3 regions of the Sporosarcina sp. P19 genome follow, and region 1 is predicted to be linked to each of the others. Evidence: riboswitches for the same ligand, from Rfam matches in the RefSeq annotation. Region 1 holds a riboswitch; each other region holds the start of a gene.
What was found. Region 1 has a riboswitch for S-adenosylmethionine ahead of metA (homoserine O-acetyltransferase MetA). Riboswitches for the same ligand answer to the same signal wherever they lie in the genome.
Positions count from the first base shown of each region.

Region 2: it holds a riboswitch for S-adenosylmethionine, as region 1 does, so the genes downstream of both, CSV74_RS08945 (bifunctional homocysteine S-methyltransferase/methylenetetrahydrofolate reductase) here and metA (homoserine O-acetyltransferase MetA) in region 1, are expected to answer to the same signal.
Region 3: it holds a riboswitch for S-adenosylmethionine, as region 1 does, so the genes downstream of both, CSV74_RS10005 (O-acetylhomoserine aminocarboxypropyltransferase/cysteine synthase family protein) here and metA (homoserine O-acetyltransferase MetA) in region 1, are expected to answer to the same signal.

Region 1 is NZ_PDYR01000009.1:54,568-60,228, reverse strand. It holds gene CSV74_RS10840 (thioredoxin family protein) at 1-150, shown strand, start outside; gene CSV74_RS10835 (AbrB/MazE/SpoVT family DNA-binding domain-containing protein) at 274-543, opposite strand; SAM riboswitch class I at 694-800, shown strand; gene metA (homoserine O-acetyltransferase MetA) at 893-1,801, shown strand; gene CSV74_RS10825 (YetF domain-containing protein) at 1,868-2,572, shown strand; gene CSV74_RS10820 (HAD family hydrolase) at 2,611-3,270, opposite strand; gene CSV74_RS10815 (spore coat protein) at 3,373-4,008, opposite strand; gene CSV74_RS10810 (LysM peptidoglycan-binding domain-containing protein) at 4,156-5,439, shown strand; gene CSV74_RS16765 (hypothetical protein) at 5,490-5,633, opposite strand.
Region 2 is NZ_PDYR01000006.1:156,387-162,047, forward strand. It holds gene bioB (biotin synthase BioB) at 1-498, opposite strand, end outside; gene CSV74_RS08935 (biotin transporter BioY) at 498-1,097, opposite strand; gene CSV74_RS08940 (hypothetical protein) at 1,226-1,423, opposite strand; SAM riboswitch class I at 1,588-1,699, shown strand; gene CSV74_RS08945 (bifunctional homocysteine S-methyltransferase/methylenetetrahydrofolate reductase) at 1,783-3,645, shown strand; gene metH (methionine synthase) at 3,626-5,661, shown strand, end outside.
Region 3 is NZ_PDYR01000008.1:48,985-54,645, forward strand. It holds gene CSV74_RS10000 (glycine betaine uptake BCCT transporter) at 211-1,701, shown strand; gene CSV74_RS10005 (O-acetylhomoserine aminocarboxypropyltransferase/cysteine synthase family protein) at 1,744-3,024, opposite strand; SAM riboswitch class I at 3,181-3,284, opposite strand; gene CSV74_RS10010 (sulfite exporter TauE/SafE family protein) at 3,546-4,322, opposite strand; gene CSV74_RS10015 (sulfurtransferase TusA family protein) at 4,380-4,607, opposite strand; gene CSV74_RS10020 (MBL fold metallo-hydrolase) at 4,665-5,661, opposite strand, start outside.

The DNA of each region.
Region 1 (5,661 bases):
GATGAATTTATAGACCTTTGCAGTCAGTTGGATATATTCGGTATTCCTAGTTTCGTGGCATTTAGCGAAGGAACAGAAAAAGGTCGTTTGGTAAGTAAGAATCGTAAAACTAAAGAAGAGATTGAGGAGTTTATTAATAGTTTAACGTAATGCAATAATTCTCTGTGAGTGGATCAAGAGACAATCAAACAAAAGGACTGAAGACAACTGTAACTGTTGTTTTCGGTCCTTTTTTATAAGAAAAGATTCTACAATAGTTCTTATATATTTGTATTATGTGAAATCTTTCAGCTGCTCTATAAGGATTTTTGCGCCTCGTGGACTGATGTATAGACCGTTCGACAATTGCTTGTTTTCATCCATCACATCGCCGGTGATAAAACATGCTCTGTTGACCTGATATTTTCTCAATATAATTCTGTCATCCTCTACGAAAATTTCGATAGGGTCACCTTGATCGAGCGACATAGAATTCCGAAGTTCTTTTGGAATGACAATCCTGCCGAGATGATCAACTTTACGAACTATACCTAAAGATTTCATAAGCTCCTCCTCGAAGAAAAGTAGTTGGTATTTTCTATTATACACAAAAATAGACCATCTACAATTTACAAAACTAAAATGCGCAGAACAATTTGATAATTCTGCTATACAATTAAATTATTAATGCTATAATAGTCAGTAATTAAATATTTCTTATCAAGAGAAGCTGAGGGAATTGGCCTGATGAAGCTTCAGCAACCTCTGTGCATACAGGAAGGTGCTACCTCCAACAAGATTGTTGTCTTGAGAGATAAGAACGGTGAACAGTCAACCCTCATTTTCTTATCTAATAGAAATGAGGGTTTTTTGTATAGAATTAGTAATAATAGAACGTTAAGGGGGAAATAGTATGCCGATTAATATACCGAAACATCTACCAGCAGGAGAATTATTGAAAGAAGAGAAAATCTTTATTATGGATGAAGAACGTGCCACAACACAGGATATCCGTCCAATCAATATTTTGATTTTGAACTTGATGCCTGAAAAAGAGAAGACCGAGTTACAATTGCTTCGATTGCTTGGAAATACACCATTACAAGTGAATGTCACATTCCTCAATACAGCATCCTATGTTTCAAAAAACGTCAGTCAGACTCATTTAGAAACCTTCTATACTACGTTTGAACATGTTAAAGCTCGTCGTTTTGACGGTATGATCATCACAGGTGCGCCAATCGAACTTTTACAATTTGAAGATGTAGTCTATTGGAAAGAGTTAAAAGAGATCATGGAATGGACAAAAACGAACGTTACATCAGTGCTCCATATTTGCTGGGGGGCACAAGCGGCCCTTTATCATCATTACGGAATTGACAAGTTCGAGTTATCAAAGAAATGTTTTGGAGTATTTTCACATGATATTACCGATCCGACAGTGAACTTGGCACGCGGATTCAATGATGTATTTGTAGCGCCACACTCACGCCATACGGGGGTTTCATTAGAAGAAATAAAGAGTCATCCCGATTTGACTCTACTTTCCGCTTCTGAAGAGGCAGGTGCATTCATTGTGATCTCAAATGACGCAAAGCATATTATGGTAACTGGACATTTAGAGTACGATGCACATACCTTGGGGGATGAATATGCTCGCGATGTAGAAAAAGGTTCTGATATTGACATTCCTGTAAATTATTATCCGAATGATGATCCATCAAAAGAACCTATGAATACTTGGCGTTCCCACACGCATTTATTATTCTCTAATTGGCTTAATTACTACGTCTACCAAAAAACTCCTTACAACTGGAGTTAAAAGAATTGCAGTATAAATTCCTATAGTTTGCACATACTCCGACTACTGGAGGTGTATGCAGTGAACATAAATGAATTTTGGGAATTGGCTTTTTGGGAAATGACTTTACGAACGGTGATTTCATTTATTGTACTGTTGATCTTAGCGCGCTTCATGGGGAAGAAACAAGTGTCTCAGCTGACTTTCTTTCATTATGTAACAGGCATAACGATTGGTTCGATTGCAGCCAACTTGGCGGGAGAGTCTGAAACACCTTTCTTAAATGGCTTATATGGAATGGTTTTATGGGCAGTGTTAACGATTATTGCTAACTTTTTATCATTCAAATCCATCAAACTTCGCGTATTACTCGATGATAAACCGATAATTGTCATTCAAAATGGAAAAATTCTAGAAGGTTCCATGCGTAAATTACGGTTGAGTTTCAATGATTTAAATATGTTGCTTAGAGAGCAGTCGGTATTTTCAATGAAGGATGTCAATTACGCGATATTCGAAACAAATGGTAATTTGAGTGTCATGCTAAATGAGGGTGAGAAATATGCGACAAAGAAAGATGTCAAAGCACCATCACCAATGCCCAAATATATTCCGACTGAAATTATTACTAATGGGAAAGTAGAAGAGAAAAGTATGCGAGAGCTTCAATTGACCGATACTTGGCTAACAGAACAATTAAAAAAGCAGGGGATTTCTAAGCCTGAGCATGTTCTCTATGCAGAAATTCAGACAGATGGTAGTTTATATATTAATACATTAAAATCGACTTAACGTGGAGAGCTCTGACATAATCAGAGCTCTTCGCGTTTTTATAATATTTCCCAATTTCTTTGTTTGGCCACAGTAGCAAGTTTTTCATCTGGACGAACTGCTACAGGAGAGCCAACTTTCTCTAAAACTGGAAGGTCGGAAATGCTGTCTCCATAGGCAAAGCTATTGTCCCAGTCGATAGTTTCTCCTAGTAGTGCTTGGTAAATTTGTTCGTTTTTACGTGTACCTTGAATATGTAATAAGGGCTGATCCATTGCAAGTTGTTCGCCATTTGAAGGGATGTCTGTGCCAATAATTCGATCAAATATCAGGTGACTTGTAACTGCTTTTAAGAAAGGAGTATAGGCTCCAGAAACGAGCAAGACATGGTATCCATCTTTTCGGTGCTTTTCCAGTCGATTGATGACTTGTTCGTTAAAGTCCGGCATCATAACGTTATGCATGCCTTTGAAAAACTCATGTAGTTCCTTCATCGTTAATGAGTCTAAGGCTTTAAGATAAAGATGCATCGAGCGCTCTTTCATGACAGATTCAGGCAGTATTTTTAATTTATAGCGAATGTAAAGTGGTAATATCGAACGATAGAACTTTCTATAATACTGCTTGTACGTAGGATGATTTTTTAATTGCTCCATGAGTAATTTAAAGGTTTCTTTAGTGTACAACGTACCATCAAAATCAAAGATCGCAACTTTCATATAGACACTCCTCTTTTGTATGCTTCTACTTAGTATACAAATATAACGAGTGTAAAAGCAAAAAGCAGATGGAGAAAAACTCCATCTGCTTGAATCGTTAACTTATTGAAGGTTGTTTGGCATACCCGGTTGACCTTGCGAAGGCGCAAAAGAATTAAGTAACATATTCATATCCTGATCATTTAATTGTGGAACTTGATAATATTGATGTTTGTTTTGGTAAATGGACAACTCATATGCCATTTCTATACAGTTGGGCACAGAATCTGCAAGTACACGGCGAACGACTGGATTACATACTTCTAATGAAGCAGCCGTTTTGCCTGTAGCGCCTTCTTTTGTAGCGCCCAACAAAAAACCGGAGATGATTTCATCACTAATTTCACCTGTAGATTGAATAGGTTTAGACGGTGCTTTTTCTTTCATGCCGTAAATGAAATCGCTGCCTGCTTTCATTTGATAGCGCTGTGTAGGATGTGAAGGATCTTTGCCTGTCTTAAAACTTTCGACAAGGATATTGTACTCATCCAGCGTGAATCGGTATTGTCGATCAAGAATATCGAGAAGTTCTGGATCTTGGACATGTGGACGTAAAATCATTGCTTGATTCAATGCTCCAACGGTCGCGCTTAATATCTCTTTAACATCAAATAACTCATGTCCCCCGTGATTCATCGATGGGGGTACCTGTCCACCTTGCATGTGTTGAGATGTTTCAAATTGATTTGTCAAATTTATTTCCTCCTTCAGTTGTCATGTACATCGAGAGTAGTATGTGAAATCATCGAAATCCTATACATATGAAATGGCATTCACGACTCATGCATAGTTCGTAACGCAACATCATATCATAAGGATAGAACTCAAGAAGGGTAGTGGGGATACATGCAGATTCATGTAGTTTCGCAAGGGGAGAGTTTATATGAAATTGGTAACATATACGGTGTGCCATACGAGCAAATAGCAGATGCTAATGAATTAGAAAGCGAAATACGATTAGCTGTGGGACAAGCGCTTGTCATTCCAATAATAGGTTCTTATTACTGGGTGCGACCTGGAGATAGCCTATATACAATTGCACAGAGATATGGTTTAACAGTTGCGCGCTTGGCGCAAATTAATGCAATCGACCCTACTAGAAGGTTAATGATCGGTCAGCGTTTGTATATACCACAAGAAGTGAAAACGTTGATTGATTCATTATTATATGTAGAACCGCGTAATCCTGTCAGTCAAGATATGCTGGCGGAAGTTCGTGAACGTGTGGATGGTCTCACGTATCTCGCGATGTTTAGTTATGAAGTACAACGTGACGGTTCACTCAAAGCACCAGCTCTAGCAGATATTCCGACTATCGCCAAAAATGCAGGTACTGAAAATATACTAGTGCTGACGAATTTAGAAAACTATTCCTTCAGTGCGGATTTAGCGCATGTAATTTTTACCGATCAAGCTGCACAAAACCAAATGATTCAAAGTGCCATTGAAGTAGCAAAAGAAATCGGCTATAGTGATATTCACTTCGATTTTGAGTTATTATTCCCTGAAGATCGCGAATTATACAATCAATTATTACGTAATGCGCGTGATCAAATTCATAAAGCGGGCCTGACAATTTCCACAGCACTTGCACCAAAAGCTGGGGAAGTAACGACAGGTATTTATGGCGCCCATGATTATAAAGCACATGGAGAGATTGCAGATTTCGTTGTATTGATGACGTATGAATGGGGATATACGTATAGTGCACCACAAGCTGTGAGCCCAATCGGTCCAGTCACAAAAGTAGTGGAATATGCCGTAAGTCAAATCCCGAATGAAAAAGTGTTTTTAGGACAAAATCTATACGGTTATGATTGGACAGCTCCATTTGGTCAATCGGACAGTAAAGCTGCCAGAGCATTAAGTCCACGGATGGCGACTAATCTAGCAATCGAGCAGAATGTCGCTATTGAATACGACGCATTAGCCCAAGCGCCACATTATACGTATTACGATGAAACTGGAACCGAACATGAAGTGTGGTTTGAAGATGCACGAAGCATCAACGAAAAGTTTAACTTGCTGAAGAAATTTAAGTTGCGTGGAATCATGTACTGGAAACTCGGGCTAGCATTCCCGCAAAATTGGTTGTTATTAGAAGATCGCTTTACTATTCGCAAGCGATAAATATAGGAGCCTTTCCTTAAATAAAAGGAAAGGCTCTGTCATATGAGTTGTCACTCGTTATTTAATAATTTCATAGCGCTTTGGAACACATCCATATCTGGATTTACGAGTAAAGCAGGTAGGAAAGCAAAAGTCATGATGAGGAGGAGGTTCGCTCCTAGGATTGATCGAATTGTACCTGTTTTCTTTGTCATGGCGCTTCGCCTCTTTCTTTTCGTATTG
Region 2 (5,661 bases), on a different contig from region 1:
GTTGTGGTTGTAGCGATCTACGCCCGCCTCTTTCAAACGGGTTGCTTGGCCTGGCTTCAAAATACCTAGGCAAGCACATACCGTCATTCCTTTGTGTTTTTCTTTTATCTGCTTAACAGAATCAATGACTATGTCCAGTTCACTGTCACGCGGTCCCCGTCCACTTGCTACGATGCAATAGGTGCCCGCTTTATTAGCGGCAGCACGTTCTGCACCTTCTAGTATCTCTTCCGATTTCATCATCGCATACTTTTCGACAGGTGCTTTTGAAATGATGGATTGTGCGCAATAACCACAGTTCTCCGGACATAATCCTGATTTCGTATTGATGATCATATTCAGCTTTACCTTATTTCCGAAGTAATGTGATCGAATCGAGTACGTCGCGTGCAGTAATAATAGCAAATCTTCATCTGGGCTATTCAATATTGCGAGTGATTCCTCATCAGTTACTTCATGCCCTTCCAGTACTTGAGTAGCCAGCCTTTGGTAGTTCATTATAGCGTACGCCTCACTTTCAAGTGTTTTGAGATTCTAAACGCGAATATGCCTGACAGTACAGCCAGAATTAGATCTTTTGGCAACGGAGGCATCATCCATAGCCATGCGATCTTGTAGGTAAACACGTCTGGTGCAGCAGCCCACATCTTGTACGCAAAATACATCCAGCTTGTGCCTACTATATAGTTGATTGCCGTAGCGACCAGTGCCGCGGTTATATAAGCAGGCATGGTCTGACTTCGCTCGACAATCTTCCCGGCTACATAAGCTATTAAAATGAACGTAAGAATAAAGCCAAACGTCGGACTCAAGATCTGACCGAAGCCGCCTGAAAATTTAGCGAAGACCGGTGCACCTGCTAATCCTATTAACATATATACCGTCATAGATAACGCACCTAGACGACTGCCAAGTAATAGTCCTGATAAGATTGCGAAAAACGTTTGCAATGTAATAGGTACTCCACCAACTACTAAAAACGGCACAAAGGATGTAATATTTGCTCCAATCATCATTAATGACGCGAACATCCCACTGTATACAATGGTTAATGCACTAAACCTACTTACCGGTTGCCTCTCCGTTGCTGTCGCCATCATGTCACCTCTTTTATATTAGTTATCATAAAAACAATAATAGTTAACACACAATATGTCAACACCTTTTATTTTATAGTTAACCCATAAAAACAAATAAAAAAAGACTGCAGCAAAATGCTGACAGCCTACTTCTTCTCATCAATCTGTTCTTCTTTTTCTTTACGAAACAAAACGCTTGAGATCAAACCACTGAATATAGCAGCCGCAATTGTAATGTACACTCGCATATCATAAGCAACTTCTTCGTAATTGCTACCTATCATAATCCAAGCAATTGTACCTACAAGAACAGCGATTGGAAATGAGTATTTAAAGAATCGCATAATTCCTCACCTTTTCGAGTTGTTTCATTGATTTTAGCATATATATCGCAATTTCTCTATGCTCTAACTCCGCACTTCGAACTTCACCAAACATTCACTTGACGATATCCAACAAAGCCGCTATGATGTGGTTAGAATAATCTAAATAATTGAATAAGAAACATATCTTATCAAGAGAAGCTGAGGGACTGGCCCTTCGACGCTTCAGCAACCAGCCATATAGGCAAGGTGCTACTTCCAGCAGTCTGTCAAATTGACACTCTGAAAAGATGAGAGGGAACTAGTCATTGAGATTACAAAGCCTTCTAATATACTTGAAGGCTTTTTTTGATTAGAAAAAGCAAAGGGGAGATGGAATTATGTCATTGCTAGATAAACTACAAACAAACGTCTTAACGGCAGATGGTGCAATGGGGACGATTTTATATTCTTACGGAATTGATTACTGTTATGAAGAACTAAACGTAGAAAAGCCTGAAATTATAGAGCAGATTCACCAAGACTACATCGCAGCCGGCGCAGATATTATACAGACGAACACTTACAGTGCAAATGCGAACAAATTAGCTCGCTACGGATTAGAAAGTCGTGTAACGGAATTCAATAAAGCGGCCATTCAAATTGCAAAACGCGCAGCAGCACCTGGGGGACAATTTGTACTCGGTACAATTGGCGGCCTGCGTGGCATACGTAAAAGCGATGCTACATTGGATGAAATAGAAAAAGTCGTACTAGAACAAGCCAATGCATTATTGGCAGGTGATCCGGATGGTCTTCTATTGGAAACATATTACGACTTTGAAGAGTTATCATCTGTTGTGACAACGTTAAAGAAAATCACGGATGTTCCATTGATCGCACAAGTTTCTATGCATGATCCCGGCGTATTACAGAATGGGCTTTCATTAAATGATGCACTTCATCAACTTGAATCTCTTGGAGCAGATATCGTAGGTGTCAACTGTCGCTTAGGCCCTTACCACACGATTCAAGCATTCGATAATGTTACATTACCGGAAAAAGCATTTTTATCCGCATATCCAAACGCCAGTCTATTAGATGTGGAAGATGGGCGTATTGTCTATGAATCAGAAGCAGAATACTTCGGACGCGCTGCTGTATTACTTCGTGATCAAGGCGTTCGGTTGATCGGTGGATGTTGCGGGACAACACCTAAGCATATTAAAGCAGCGAAAACACAGTTAGCGCGACTTGCACCTATCACAGAAAAGGTCGTACATCCGGAAAAGCCTATCGTGATTCATGAAGCGGGACCTACAAAACATCAACCTCTTCATGAAAAAGCGAAAACAGAGCGTACGGTAATTGTAGAACTAGATACACCGCGCCACTTGGAAACAGAAGATTATATCAAGGGTGCAAATGTGTTATATGACGCAGGAGTTGATGCTATAACAATGGCAGATAATTCCCTTGCTTCCCCTCGCATCAGCAACATGGCGATGGGCTCAATCGTTAAGATGAAACATAATATCCGCCCGCTTGTACATTTAACGTGCCGTGATCACAATCTTATCGGCTTACAATCACATTTGATGGGACTCGATGCATTAGGCATTCACGATATCCTAGCTGTAACAGGCGATCCGACAAAAGTTGGCGACTTCCCCGGTGCAACAAGCGTCTACGATGTATCCAGCATGGAGTTATTGCAGTTAATTAAGAAATTGAATGAAGGGATTTCGTTCTCCGGTAAGCCATTGCGCAAGAAAGCAAACTTCTCTATTTCAGCAGCTTTCAATCCGAACGTACGCGTAATTGATCGAGCTGTACAACGACTCGAGAAGAAAATTGAAGCGGGTGCAGACTATTTCATCACGCAGCCGGTATACACGAAAGAAAAGATTATCGATGTATACGAAGCCACAAAACACTTGGATACACCGATCTTCATTGGCATCATGCCATTGACAAATATACGAAATGCAGAGTTCCTGCATCACGAAGTACCAGGTATCAAGCTTTCAGAAGATGTGTTGGAAAGAATGCGTGAATGTGGAGATGACCGTGAAAAATCAACTGAAACGGGTCTTGAAATCGCAAAAGAATTGATTGATACAGCAGCGCAGTATTTTAATGGGCTGTATATCATCACACCATTCCTCCGTTACGATATGACATTAGAGTTGTATGAGTATATTAAGGAAATAGATCAGAAGAAGAAGGAGAGGGAATTAACACATGCAGAGACATCCTATTGAAGAGCAACTAGACAAACGAATCCTGATCATTGATGGTGCGATGGGGACGATGCTGCAAGCGGAAGATTTCTCAACGGAAGACTTCGGCGGAGAAGAATATGATGGATGTAACGAATACCTAAGTGTGTTACGCCCCGATGTTTTAGAGAAAATTCACGATGAATATTTAGAAGCTGGTGCTGATATCATTTGTACAAATACATTTGGTGGTACCCCCCTTGTCTTAAATGAATTTTCACTCGGTCATCGTGCAGATGAAATTAATGCAAAATCTGTGGAAATCGCGAAAAAGAGTGCAGCGAAGTTTTCTACACCAGAATGGCCACGTTTTGTCGCAGGTGCGATCGGACCTACAACAAAGACGCTTTCGGTTACAGGCGGCATTACGTTCGATGAACTATCCAATGATTTCTATGTGCAGGCAAAAGCTCTTGTAGAAGCTGGCAGTGACTTGATACTGATGGAAACGAGTCAGGATATGCTAAACGTGAAAGCCGGAACGATTGGTATTAAAAAAGCGTTCGAAGAGCTTGGACGTGAAATTCCTATCATGATATCAGGGACGATTGAGCCGATGGGTACAACACTTGCTGGACAAAGTATTGAAGCGTTCTATATTTCCATTGAACATGTCCACCCACTTTCGGTCGGCTTAAACTGTGCGACAGGTCCTGAATTCATGACGGACCATTTGCGTTCATTATCTGACTTAGCGACAAGCTATGTAACTTGTTATCCAAATGCGGGATTGCCAGATGAAGAAGGACATTATCATGAGTCTCCTGAATCTCTATCGAAAAAGCTGGAAGGCTTCGCTGAAAAAGGCTGGTTGAACATGGTTGGCGGTTGCTGCGGTACAACGCCTGATCACATTCGCGCAATTCGTGAGGCAGTAAAAGATAAGTCTCCACGCAAGATGCCGGAAAATCCTCTTGGTCATGCCATTTCAGGGATTGAACCTTTGCTTTACGACGATACATTGCGTCCGTTATTAATCGGTGAACGTACAAACGTTATCGGTTCACGTAAATTCAAACAATTAATTGTAGAAGAAAAGTTTGAAGAAGCTGCTGAAATCGCACGTGCACAAGTAAAACGTGGTGCTCACGTATTGGATATTTGTCTTGCGAACCCTGACCGTGATGAATTGTACGATATGACTCGCTTCATGAAAGAAGTCGTGAAAAAAGTCAAAGTTCCTCTCGTCATTGACTCTACAGATGAAAATGTCATTGCAGAAGCATTGAAATTCTCGCAAGGTAAAGCAATTATCAACTCTATTAACTTAGAAGATGGTGAAGAACGCTTTGACGCTGTACTTCCTTTAGTAAAAAAATATGGAGCAGCTGTCGTTGTCGGAACGATTGATGAAATTGGAATGGCGGTCACGAGGGAACGTAAGCTGGAAGTTGCGTTGCGTTCTTATGATTTACTCGTCAACAAATGGGAGATTCCGCCCGAAGATATCATTTTTGACCCACTCGTCTTCCCTGTTGGTACAGGTGATGCGCAATACATCGGATCAGCTGTAGAAACAATTGAAGGAATTCGATTAATTAAAGAAAAACTTCCACGCACCTTAACGACTCTCGGTGTCAGCAACGTATCCTTCGGGTTACCGCCTGTTGGCCGTGAAGTGTTGAATGCTGTGTACTTGTATCACTGTACACAAGCAGGTCTCGATTATGCGATTGTCAATACAGAAAAACTTGAGCGCTTTGCTTCGATTCCAGAAGCTGAAATCAAGTTGGCGAACGACTTGCTGTTTACTACAACAGACGAAACACTAGCTGATTTCACGGATTTCTATCGTGGTAAGAAAAAAGAGAAGTCCGAAGATGATATTCCGAAAACTGTGCCTGATCGTCTCGCGTACTATGTAGTAGAAGGTACGAAAGAAGGTTTAATTCCTGACCTGGAAACTGCTTTGAAAACATACGATGCACCACTTGATATCATCAATGGGCCTTTAATGAAAGGAATGGCTGAAGTTGGACATTTATTCAATGACAACCA
Region 3 (5,661 bases), on a different contig from region 1:
TACGGTACCAACTTACATATTGGACGAGAAGGTATTTTTCTCGTCTTTTTTATTTTCACTTGTGATGACATTGTAAACAAACTGTCATATACTTAGCGTTTACACGAACGACTAGATGGGTATTGTAAAGTGTATGTGTGTGATTTTATTCTACAATCTTAATTAGTTACTTCGATTATTTCACAAACTACATTTTAAAAAGGAGGACCTATGAGAAAAGTTTCATCAACGTTTTATATTACATTGGTGGCTGTCATATTGGCAGTCGGTTATGGTGTAATCGCTCCTGAACACTTTGAGTCGATCACGCTTAATATAAGGAATATGATTTCAGATTCATTCGGCTGGTATTACTTACTGACAGTTTCTATGTTATTCTTCGTTTCAGTCTATTTGATATTCAGTCCGCTCGGCAGGATTCGATTGGGGAAAGACAGTGACAGACCACAGTTTTCCATGTTTTCTTGGCTCGCCATGCTGTTTTCTGCGGGTATGGGTATTGGACTGGTGTTCTACGGAGCTGCGGAACCTCTTTCGCACTATGCGGTAAGTTCAGCTACTGCACCTATCGAAACAAAAGAAGCGTATAAAGAAGCGATGCGTTCAACATTCTTCCATTGGGGATTCCACGCATGGGCTATATATGGTATGACAGCTTTAGCGCTAGCATACTTCCAGTTCCGCAAAAGCCAGCCTGGTTTAATCTCCTCCACACTTCGCCCGATTTTCGGTGATCGCGTAGACGGCAAACTCGGAACCGTAATTGACGTCTTCGCAGTTTTCGCTACAGTTTTCGGCGTCGCCACATCACTCGGCTTCGGAGCGGTTCAGATTAACGCTGGATTGAATTACTTATTCGGTGTTCCAATCGGTTTCTGGTCTCAGTTTATTATCATTGCGATCGTTACGGTATTATTCTTACTATCCGCTTGGAGCGGCCTCGGAAAAGGGATTCGAATTTTATCGAATACGAATATGGTATTAGCTCTAACCTTGTTGGTCTTTATCATTGCACTCGGTCCAACATTGCTGATTTTCAATATGTTCACTGATTCTATTGGTGGTTATTTAGAAAACCTCATTCGTATGAGTTTCCGAACAGCACCACTTACACCTGAAAATCGTTCATGGTTGAATGACTGGACACTATTCTACTGGTCTTGGTGGATAGCTTGGTCACCATTTGTCGGCATGTTCATCGCCCGCGTTTCAAAAGGAAGAACGATTCGCGAATTCATGATCGGAGTTCTCGTTGTGCCAACTGTATTGAGTGCAATTTGGTTCTCAGCGTTTGGTACGACAGCTATTGAAACACAAAAAGCCGGCATTATCGATTTAGCATCCACTGCAACAGAGTTGACGATTTTTGAGATGTTCAGCGGATTGCCTTGGTCATTCGTCATTTCAGTGGTCGCTATTTTACTGATTACATCATTCTTCATTACATCAGCGGATTCGGCTACATTCGTATTAGGTATGCAGTCGTCATATGGTTCATTGACTCCACCTAATAACTTGAAAGTCGTCTGGGGTGTCATTCAGTCTTCCATCGCGATTATTCTGTTATACGTTGGTGGTTTGGATGCTCTTCAAAACGTCATCATCATAGCCGCCTTACCATTCTCCATCATACTGATCATGATGGTCACTTCGCTATTTAAATCTTTGAAGGAAGAGCGAAGAAAAATCAAACGAAAATAAAAAATGAACACTGCGCACATGCGTAGTGTTCATTTTTTTGTATTAGTTTGCGGCTTTTTCGATTGCTTGTTTCAAATCTGCGATAATATCGTCTACTGACTCCAACCCCACAGACAAGCGGATTAGCTCTTCGCTGACACCGGAATTTTTCAAATCTTCCGCAGACAACTGCTGATGAGTAGTAGATGCCGGATGAATGATTAATGACTTTGCATCCCCCACATTCGCTACGTGAGACCAAATTTCTACATTATCGATTACTTGTCTTCCTGCATCGCGTCCACCTTTAATACCAAATACGATAATTGAGCCGTAACCATTTTTCAAATGTTTGTTGGCCAATTCCGCTGTTGGATGATCTTCTAGACCCGTATAGGTTACCCATTCAACTGCTGGATGATCTTGCAGGAATGCCGCAACCTTTTGCGCGTTTTCATTATGGCGCGGTACACGTAAATGAAGTGTTTCTAAGCCCTGCAACAAGTTGAATGCACTGTCCGGTGACAGGCATGGGCCGAAGTCTCTCAGCAATTGCACGCGCAGTTTCGTTGCGAATGCTGCCGCAGCCGTGTCGATTCCGTAACGCAAGCCATTATACGTTTCATCCGGCTCTGTAAAGCCTGGGAACTTACCTTGTGTCCAGTCGAATTTCCCTGCATCAACGGCTACCCCACCGATGGTCGTACCGTGTCCGCCGATCCATTTTGTTGCTGAGTGGATGACTACGTCCGCCCCGTACTCGATTGGATTTGATCCATATGGAGATGGGAATGTATTGTCTACTAGCAATGGGATGCCATTTTCATGTGCAATATTCGCGACAGCTTCCACGTCCAGCACTTGCAAGCTTGGGTTACCGATTGTTTCTGCAAACAATGCTTTCGTTTTATCCGTAATAGCTGCTTCAAAGTTCTTTGGATCAGATGCGTCAACAAATTTCACTGTGATGCCGTAGCGCGGTAATGTAACAGCGAATAAATTGTATGTACCACCGTAAAGATTGCTCGCTGCGACGATTTCATCGCCTGCTTCAGCAATATTCATAACAGAAAATGCAATCGCCGCCATTCCAGAAGACAACGCAACTGCTGCTGTTCCTCCTTCTAGCTGTGCGACACGCTCTTCAAAGACAGCTACTGTCGGATTCGTAATTCTTGTATAGATATTGCCTGCTTCTTTTAAGCCAAATAAGTTTTGTGCGTGTTCTGTGTCTCTGAATACATAAGAAGTCGTACGATGAATCGGTAAAGCCCGTGAACCTGTTGCTGGATCCGGTTTTTGCCCTCCGTGTAATAGTATCGTTTCTGCCTGTAAATTCGTCATAACCATTCCCCTTTTCCATGTATTGATGGAACACCGAAACGCCCCGAATATCTTCTCTCTGGGACTAGACAAGGAAAACATAGAGCGTGATTCACTATATATAGAGAAAAAGCCCATCTTCCATAATAAGAAGAGGGCTCTGCTTTCGCTCATTCCCCCTTATCTTCCAAACTGCTGAGAGTTTGTAGGAAGTAGCACCTTTGCTTTCGCCGGTTGCTGGGCATCACAGGGCCTAATCCCTCCGCCTCTCTTGATAAGAGTGTGTCTATTCGTTTTCCATCGTTGAAAAATAGTATACGGCTATTCCTAGTCTATTGCAAGAATTTAATAGAATGTTTCGAAATTAGCATTACTTTCAATATGATGAATTGAAAGTAAGAGGGAAGAAGGCACCGTTAATCGACGTTGCGGGAGCCATCCACAAGCACCGTAGTGAGTTTAATGATGTTTCTACTTGCGACAACAATCGAAAAATCGCCAGAGACATGTTCAGTGAACAATGTGCTGGCGATTGTGCTTATTTAGAATATGTCCCACCATATTTTTACGGCGGAGGCCATGATTAGCGCGGCTAGGATGCTTTGTAATACTTTGGTATTTACTTTTCGGCTAACTTTTACACCGATTGGAGCTGCGATGATGCTTGCGGCGATCATGACGAGAGCCGGTCCATAGGGTACTTGCCCTGTTAAGAGCTTGCCTGATGCTGAGCCCACTGATGACAATAACGTAATCGCGAGTGATGTAGCGATCGTAACACGTGTCGGGATTTTTAGTATCACGAGCATAATCGGTACCATAATGAATGCACCACCAGCTCCGACAATCCCAGCTGCCAAGCCGACGATAAAGGCTGCACTAGAAGCAACGAAGCGATTGAATGTAATTTCATCGATTGGCTGATCGTCGAGACCTTTTTTCGGAATAAACATCATAATTGCCGCCATAACAGCTAGAAAGCCATAGACGACGTTGACAGTAGCTTCTGTTAGCATACTAGAACCGGCACCACCGATCACACTACCGACTAATACACTGATTCCCATGTAGAGAACGAGTGGTTTCAAGATCAGATTACTCTTTCTATACGCTAAAACTCCTGAAAGTGATGCAAAGAACACTTCAACTGCAGTAATCCCAGAAACTTCATGTGGTGTAAACGCAGCAAAACCCAGTAGTGCAGGGATAAATAGCAACATTGGATATTTAACAATTGCGCCGCCAATTCCCATCATTCCAGAAAGGAACGAGCCGACGAATCCAATGAGGAAGATCGTGATAATAAATGGAATGGTCATGATGTTCTCCCTTCTTCCTGATGAAAGAGGGAGACAGCAATTCCCTCTATCCGTAGTTTACCCTTTTTGGATCCAGAATTTAAAGACATCGGACTCTTGTTGCTGATCTTTGATTTCATGATTGCCCGAAGCTGCCCATGCTGTCAGGTCAGACACTGATCCTTTGTCTGTCGTATGAATTTCAAGAATATCTCCTGCTTGCAAATCCTTCATTGCTTTCTTTGCACGTACGATCGGCATTGGACATGCCAGGCCTTTTGCGTCTAAAAATGTTGTTGTACTCATATATATCTTCTCCTTTAAATTTGGTTTTTTGTTTTCACTACAAATTCAACTACATAGTTACCGTACCGCACAGCGATTTGGGCCAATTTCCATCTCGCGTTGCGTTTCTTCATCAGGCTCGATTTTCCCCATATTCATCTGGCGAATTTCCTGATATGCATTTGGCTGTGGGGGCAAGTTATCAGTAACTAATTCTCTGAATTCTTTTTCATCCTGAATATTCAAGCCATGATTTTTTTCATACAATACGCCAAGCTTCTCCGCCACGCTACCATCTTCATTCAACTCATCTATAATCATGAAGTGTGCAGGTAAGACTATTAAGTCCTCAGATAATTTTTTATAGCGACTATACAAAGACTCACGTAAATCACCTACCCAATCTTCCGCTAAACCAGCTAAATCTGGACGTCCAATCGAATCAATGAACAGAATATCGCCTGTCATCAAATAGCTGTCATCGACGATAAATGAAGTCGAACCAATTGTGTGTCCTGGCGAATAAAGTGCTTGAATATCAATTTTCGTTTCACCTATCTGAATGAATGTATCACCTTCTAACGCTGCATATTCAAATACTGCCTCTTCTGCATCTTTCGGAGGCAGCCAATACGTTGCACCCGTGGCTTTTGCAATCTGACGACCACCCGAAATATGATCAGCGTGCAAGTGCGTATCAAGTACGTTTGTGATCTTGACACCGCGCTGCGCAGCAAAATCCAAGTACACATCCGTCATACGTGTTGCGTCAATGATTGCCGCTTCCCCACCAGACATGACCATGTAGGAAAGACATCCTTTACCAAGACGGACAAATTGATAGAGCTCGCCACCCGATTTCAAATCGGCAATTTTCACCGGCTCAAGATACTCGCTCCAAGCTTTCATTCCACCTGAAAGGTAACCTACTGGGAAGCCTGCTTCTTCCAGGATTTCCGCCACCATGATGGACGAACCTTCTTTTGCACAGACAACTAGGATTTCTTCATCTTTTGGCAATTGATCTTCAATTTCTTCAATGCCATCCAATAAATCAAAGTACGGTACATTCAAA